DNA from 2 places in the Paenibacillus sp. TAB_01 genome. Region 1 is predicted to be linked to the other one. Evidence: predicted binding sites of a transcription regulator. Region 1 holds the regulator's gene; the other holds the start of a gene.
The links. The regulator Rex, encoded in region 1, represses fermentation and respiration genes when NADH is low (regulators of the CRP and FNR family bind a similar motif). The targets are predictions, from matches to a motif close to TTGTGAAATATTTCACAA.
Positions count from the first base shown of each region.

Region 1 (3,414 bases):
ATGAACCTGCAGGATTTCGAGCAGGGCAAGGAAGACCGGATGACTGCGGGTCAAATGGTGGTCTGGTTAAGCGAAACGAAGCATGGAGATGAAGAAGAGCTTCACTTTGGCAATAAAGGCGCCTCCTTTTGGCATACGGTTGCGAGCGATACGGATTCCTGTTTGAACAGAGCATGTCCCTGGTTTAAAAAATGCTTCTACCATCGCGCGCGGCATGATGCCAACACGGCGGATGTCGTAATAACTAACCACTCTATGCTGTTTACCGATACCAAAGCGGAGAACCGGCTGCTGCCGAACTATAAGCATTTGGTCATAGATGAAGCGCATCATTTCGAAGAAGTCGCCAGCAAGCATCTTGGCATTGAATTGTTTTACGGCGCCTTTGTCGGCATGCTGTGGTGGCTGTTCAAGGACAGCCGCAGCGGACAGCTGATGTCGCTTAGAGCGAGACTTCAGCGCGACGAATCCGAGCGTGTCAAAGGCTGGAGTCAGACGATTGACGGGCTGACTCCGAAGCTGGTCGAGATCAAGGAGCAGTGGGATGAGCTGGCGGAGCTGCTGTATCAGCTGCTGGCTTCCCGTGCGGACCCGACCCAGATGGAAGGCGGTCAGCTGGTTTACCGCATTAAGAAGGAAGACCAGCCTCAGGGCTGGGATAAGCTGCTCGTGCTGGAGGATAACATCTTCCTGTTGACCAGCGAGGTGCTGAGGAAGCTGGACAAGCTGTTATCGGAAATGAAGGAGATGCAGGACGAGCTGGACCTTCAAGGCATTCTAACGGACGTAACGGGCACCGTGAAGGAGCTTTATCGTCACCGCGATAATTTGCACTACTTCATGACCATGCCTGACGACAATTACGTTTACTGGCTCGAAGCGGGACAATTCAATAAAAGCAAGTCGCTCCAGCTGGTCTGCGTTCCCATCGACGTGAGTCCGATGTTGCAGCAGCATTTCTTTGACGTGAAGGACAGTATCATTATGACTTCCGCGACTTTGTCGGTAGGGAAGTCGTTCGATTATACTTGCGAGCAGCTCGGCTTGGAGACGGACAGCAAGGAAGAAGAGCCGAAGCTGAAGACCGTACAGCTGCCGTCCCCTTTTAACTACAGGCAGCAGGCGCTGGTGGCCATCCCCAGAGATTTCCCGAGCATTCGGGGAAATGCCGGTGAGAAGCAGTTTCTGGAGCATCTGACCCAATCGCTGGCGGAGGTTGCGCTGGAAACCAAAGGGCGCATGCTTGTGCTGTTTACCTCGAACCGGATGCTGAAGCTGGTTCATGCCTCGCTTAAAGACCGGCTGGCTCCCTTCGGGATGCAGGTTCTCGGTCAAGGCGTGGACAGCAGCAACCGGAGCAAGCTGACAAGGCTGTTTCAGAACAGCGCCTCCAGCATTCTTTTGGGTACCAGCAGCTTCTGGGAAGGAGTCGATATTCCGGGTGACGCCTTAACCTGTCTTGCCATCGTTCGTCTGCCCTTCCAGCCGCCGAATCATCCGTTAGTCGAGGCGAAGACGGAGAAGCTGAAGAAACTGAATCAGAACCCGTTTATGAAGCTTTCGGTTCCGCAAGCGGTCATCCGGTTCAAGCAGGGCTTCGGCAGGCTTGTTCGCACAGCGAAGGACAAAGGCATTGTCATTATTTATGACACGAGGGTCATCGATACGACTTACGGGAAATACTTTTTGTACTCACTGCCCGGACCGAAGATCGAGCATATGCCGACCAATCAGCTGGTTCCGCGAATTAAGCAGTGGATGGGGGAAAACGGAGAATGAAAACAATGAAAATATCAGAAGCGGTTGTTCGAAGGCTTCCGGTATATCTTAGATTTTTGAACGAATTGAGCAAAAAAAGCGTCCATACGGTATCCTCACAAGATCTCGGGCAGAAGCTCGATCTGAATCCGGCGCAAATCCGGAAGGATCTCGCGTATTTCGGGGAATTCGGGAAAAAAGGGATCGGCTACGACGTCGACTACTTGATTGAGAAAATACGTCAGATCTTAAAGCTGGACAAGCTGATTCCGGTGGCTTTGGTCGGAGCGGGGAACCTGGGGCGCGCCCTCTGCAATTATAATGCCTACTTAAAGGACAATATGAAAATTGTTGCGGTATTCGATGCTCATGAATCCAAGATCGGCGAATCCATCAATAACTTGAAGGTGAAGCCGATGAGGGAGTTGAAGGAAACGATCGCCGCACTGCACGTAAGAATCGGCATTATTACGGTACCGGCGAACGAAGCGCAGAATGTTGCGAATGAATTTGTCAGCGCAGGGGTTGAAGCGATTCTTAACTTTGCCCCGATTATTATCAAGGTTCCGAACGAAATGAGGGTCCACCATGCGGACTTTACGACGGAGCTGCAAAGCTTGGCCTATTATCTCGATTAATGCCCGCAACGAACGGTAGGGTATCAAAAGAAGCCTGCATCCTTGGGAAAGGAGTGCAGGCTTTTCTCTGTTGGGGATTTTTAGTGCTGTCAGGAGGTGAACTGAAAAATAATTTTGTAAATCAGATAGGCGAGTATCATACTGATCGGAATCGTTATAATCCAGGTCATGACCATCTTGGTGACCGTTGCCCATTTCACATCATGAAACCGCATGACCGATCCGGTACCGATGATGGAAGAGGAAATGACGTGTGTCGTCGATAACGGCATGCCCATTGCTGTGGAGGCTTGGATGACGATGGACGAGTTCAAGTCGGATGCAAAGCCGTTGATCGGCTCGATTTTCATCAGCTTTTTACTCATCGTCTTAATGATCCGCATGCCCCCGATGGACGTTCCAAGCCCCATAGCGATGGCCGCCGAAACTTTAACCCAGAGCGGTACGTCCAGATCGGTTTGATATCCTAGCGCTACAAGGCCGAAGACAATAATACCCATCGCTTTCTGCGCATCGTTGCCTCCGTGAGATAAGGAAAGCAAGCCGGCGGAGAAAATTTGGAAAAATCGGAACGACCGGTTCAACCTGGACCGGGAATGATTTCCGCTTATAATAATCAGCTGGCGAATGATCCACATTAACACGAAGCCCGTTGCAAAAGCAACGATTGGAGACAAAACAAGAATAATAATGATTTCCTTAAATCCGGCCCAGTTGACTTGGTTAAATCCGGCTCCGGCAATGACCGCTCCCGCCAAGGAGCCGATCAGCGTATGAGACGATGAGGAAGGAATGCCGTAGTACCAGGTAATGAGATTCCAGATGATAGCCGTGATCAGCGTAGCAATAACGATTTCTACACCATGATCGATGTTAGCCGGATTGGCTACCTTTCCCCCGATTGTTTTGGCAACTCCGGAGGAATAGACCGCGCCGATGAAATTTAAAATGGCCGCATAAAAAACAGCGAATTTCGGGGTCAGCGCCCGGGTGGAAATGGAGGTTGCAATAGCGTTTG
Region 1 covers NZ_JBIFNP010000001.1:4,094,089-4,097,502, reverse strand. The annotation lists partial or broken gene dinG (ATP-dependent DNA helicase DinG) at 1-1,779, shown strand, start outside; gene ACHHV8_RS19780 (redox-sensing transcriptional repressor Rex) at 1,776-2,396, shown strand; gene ACHHV8_RS19775 (inorganic phosphate transporter) at 2,486-3,414, opposite strand, start outside.

Region 2 (3,414 bases), 610 kb from region 1:
CAGGCAGCAGGCGATACCCTCTCGGTGTTTCGGCAAATAACGGGAACGGACGAAAAAAGGAGCCCGGCATCCGAAAGGGATCGCAAACCGAATTTGCTCACGATCAGCTCGTAAGCTTCGTCCCAGCTGGCTTCGCGGAAGCCCTCCTTCGTCCCTTTGAGCGAGGCGTCGTCACGAATGAGCGGCCGCAGCAGGCGATCGTCATGGATCGTTTGCTGATAGGCGGTCACGCCTTTCGGGCACATTTTGCCCAGCGTGACAGGCCAATCGTAGCGCGGCTCGACACCGATAATTTTGTTGGTCGATTTATCTACCCGAAGGTTCATGCCGCACTGCATGCCGCAGTAGGAGCAATGGGTCGGCACGAGCTCTTCGTTCGGGTGCTGTTTATTGGCAATCACTTTGAAAAACTTATCCTTTGGTATTCTGGTTAGCCTCCTTCACGCGAATCTGGTGCGTCGCTATCCCGGTAAACCGGGACATTCTATATTTCCGCCGGCAAGGGAGGCATAGCTCCGCCAAATGATAGCCTTCTTCCGTTTTGAACTCGATTTCGTTCAGTTGAAGCACGTGAATGACATCGTTGGACTGCTCCACCGAGACGAAGCCGCTGCCGCATACCTTGCAGCATTTGGTCGCTTGCTCGGCGTAATGCTCCCGGTAATTTCGGGCGAACACGCTCATCGGCCGGAAAGGAATATGGGCCAGCTTGCCGAAAGGGATGTAAATCAAAGTAACGATGACGGACCATTGATGGATCAAGGTGATGACCGAATGACCGTATCCGTGAAGAACAATATTGCAGAACGTGAGCAGCAGGCCCGTTATGCTTACAAACAGAAGCATATACAACGGGAGAAAATCGTAGATTTGCGTTTGCTCCGCACGCGCCTGCATATTTTTCAATCTGCCGTACAGTGCCATGCATACGCCGCCGATTACCATAAAGGCCGTAATATTCAGCGCGTTGTAGAACAGAAATCCCAGCATGCCGTCCGCTTGAATCCGCATAATTCGATGCCGAAGCCGACGACGGTGTAATATCCGTTCTCTCCCATCGTGAAGTACATCCAGCCGAATACGAGCGGAAATGTAACGAAAGCCGATAGAATACAGCCCCAGCCGAGAAGGACGTGCTGCGTCCAGCGGTACCAGCCGCGGTTCCAAATAAACCGGTACGTGACCAGATGCTCCGCGGTCGTCTGCGGGGTACTTTTGCGAAACAGCAGCTTGATGCCTTTCTTCAGAATGATTTTGGTCGGCGGGCGCTCCCCCCAGGAGATGAAGCGGTAAAATAAGCCGCACACGAAGACGACCGTGCCTACTATGTATCCGTACAGAGCCATGTCAATGTGTGTAAAAAGCCTTGATCCGACTCCCATAAGAATGACCAACCCGCAAACCGTCAGAAAAACACATTTGGCAAATTTTGATGCGAACGCTCGATCCATATTTATCATTGCCCCTTCACATTTCAATCACTGTTGTTTAAACCATGAGCCGGCCCCTGTACTCTGTGAGGAATGTCACTATGTACTCATTTATTCGAAATCCGCTTCATAGCCCAAGAGCAGGCCCTGGATAATACATCAGCACTTACCATCTAAAGGTTAAACAACGACCCCCGTCCCTCACCTGCAAGGGAGGCTCATCTATCTATGACGGCGCTGCCGCCTAAAATTTCATCCACTACCGGGAATACGGTCTCTTCTTCCGCAGCCAGCTGATCGGTCAAGACGGAGCAAGCCACGCAGAGCAAGGATAACGCTTTGTTCAGCTTGGGTATGCCCGCCGCTTCGCAGCCGTCCGCATACGCGAGGAAAGAGCGGACGAAACGTTCCGTTTGCTTATGCTCCTCTTCCAGCACCCAGGCTGAGGTCCAGAAAGTAGGCTCCGCCCCCTGGCAAGCATAGCCGGCGAGAATCGGGAAAATCTCCGTTTCCTCCCGCTGCTCGTGTCTGTCAAGCTTCTCCATCAGCTGCTCCATCTGTCTTTTAATATCTTGAAGCCATTGTTTGGATTGCTCCGAACCCAGCATGGCCGCCATATGACTTGTCTGCTCCTGAATCAGGTCAAGCTCCCTTTTCAAAATGCCATGTTCGTCCTTCAGACGCTCTAATTGCTCCTGAAACCGAATCGTATGAGCCTCGCTAAACGAATCCTTAAGATCGCTTCTCATATGTGTTCCTCCTTCATCCTGCGGTTACCCTTATTGTATGACTTCCCTTGCCGCTCCCACTGTGAAAAGAATCACAATAAATGTTGCGGTTTGGTGACTTTCCTCACGCTTGCAGTATGCGGCAAATTGTGGTTACGATGCCTGCATGCAAAAAGCGGCCTTCCATGACCAATATCTTCGATTTTACCCAGGCAGGACTTGTTCATGAGAAAAAATATTCCAGATCGGTGAGCACTTTTTCCGTTAAAGGCAATATAAGCTGCTCTTCCATCGCGAAATGGTCATTCAAAATCAAGCAGGCCTGCAAGAGAGCGGAAGCCGCTTCAGTTAACTGCTTTTTAACGCCCAAAGGCGCCGTGTCGATCATCGTTTCGTGGAACGATTGAATAAAAGAGACGCCCAGCTGGTGGTCTTTTTCCAATACCCAGAAGGAGGGTCTTATGGTTGGAGCCTGCTGAATGTGAAAGTAGTTCAGCAGAAAAGGGAACAGCCGCTGTTCTTCCCATTCGGAATGCCGCTCCAGCTCCAGCTCGAATTGAGCCGTCTCATTCCTTAGCTTCTGGATCATCTGCAAGCTCTTTGCCACGTCATTTAATAACATGACTTCTTTGGCACTCGTTTCGAGAACCCGTAACCGATTCCGCAGCTGTTCATGCTCTTCCTTTAAACGGTCCGTCGCATAAGCAAGTTCAGCCATGTTTGAAGAAGCGAGGTCTATATGGCGGCCTGAGGCACTTACCTCCATCCGAATCCCCCCGATTTCATATCGTTATCTTGATGGTTCCAGTATAGTCCTGCTTTGGCATCGCTGCTGTGCGTTAAATCACATTAACCGCAATATGAGACATTTCTACTTTCCGCCGCTTCGGCGCCGTTTGGGCGCACCGCATTTCCGAATAACGATCCTCGCGCCTTCCCCAAGCCTCGGCAATGCAGGCTCTGACTTCGTCATCCCCGGCGCCTGCCCGCATGATACGAAGCAGATCGGTCTGCTCGGAGGCGAACAAACAGGTGTACAGCTGGCCTTCAGCGGAAAGGCGGGCCCGCGTACAGCTTCCGCAGAACGCTTGCGTGACGGACGAAATAAACCCGATCTCCTCGTCCGTCCCACGGTACCGGTAACGTGCCGCCACCTCGCCGTAATAATTCGCCTCGACCGGTTCCAGCGGCATCTCTTGATGAATGAGTTCTCTAATCCGCTTGCTTTCCATGACATGCTTTCTATTCCATCCGTT
Region 2 covers NZ_JBIFNP010000001.1:4,704,952-4,708,365, forward strand. The annotation lists partial or broken gene ACHHV8_RS22825 (nitrite reductase) at 90-425, opposite strand; partial or broken gene ACHHV8_RS22830 (hypothetical protein) at 412-1,451, opposite strand; gene ACHHV8_RS22835 (hemerythrin domain-containing protein) at 1,649-2,179, opposite strand; gene ACHHV8_RS22840 (hemerythrin domain-containing protein) at 2,382-2,924, opposite strand; gene moaA (GTP 3',8-cyclase MoaA) at 2,998-3,414, opposite strand, start outside.
Region 2: the regulator Rex is predicted to act here: its motif matches at 2,239-2,256, upstream of ACHHV8_RS22835 (hemerythrin domain-containing protein).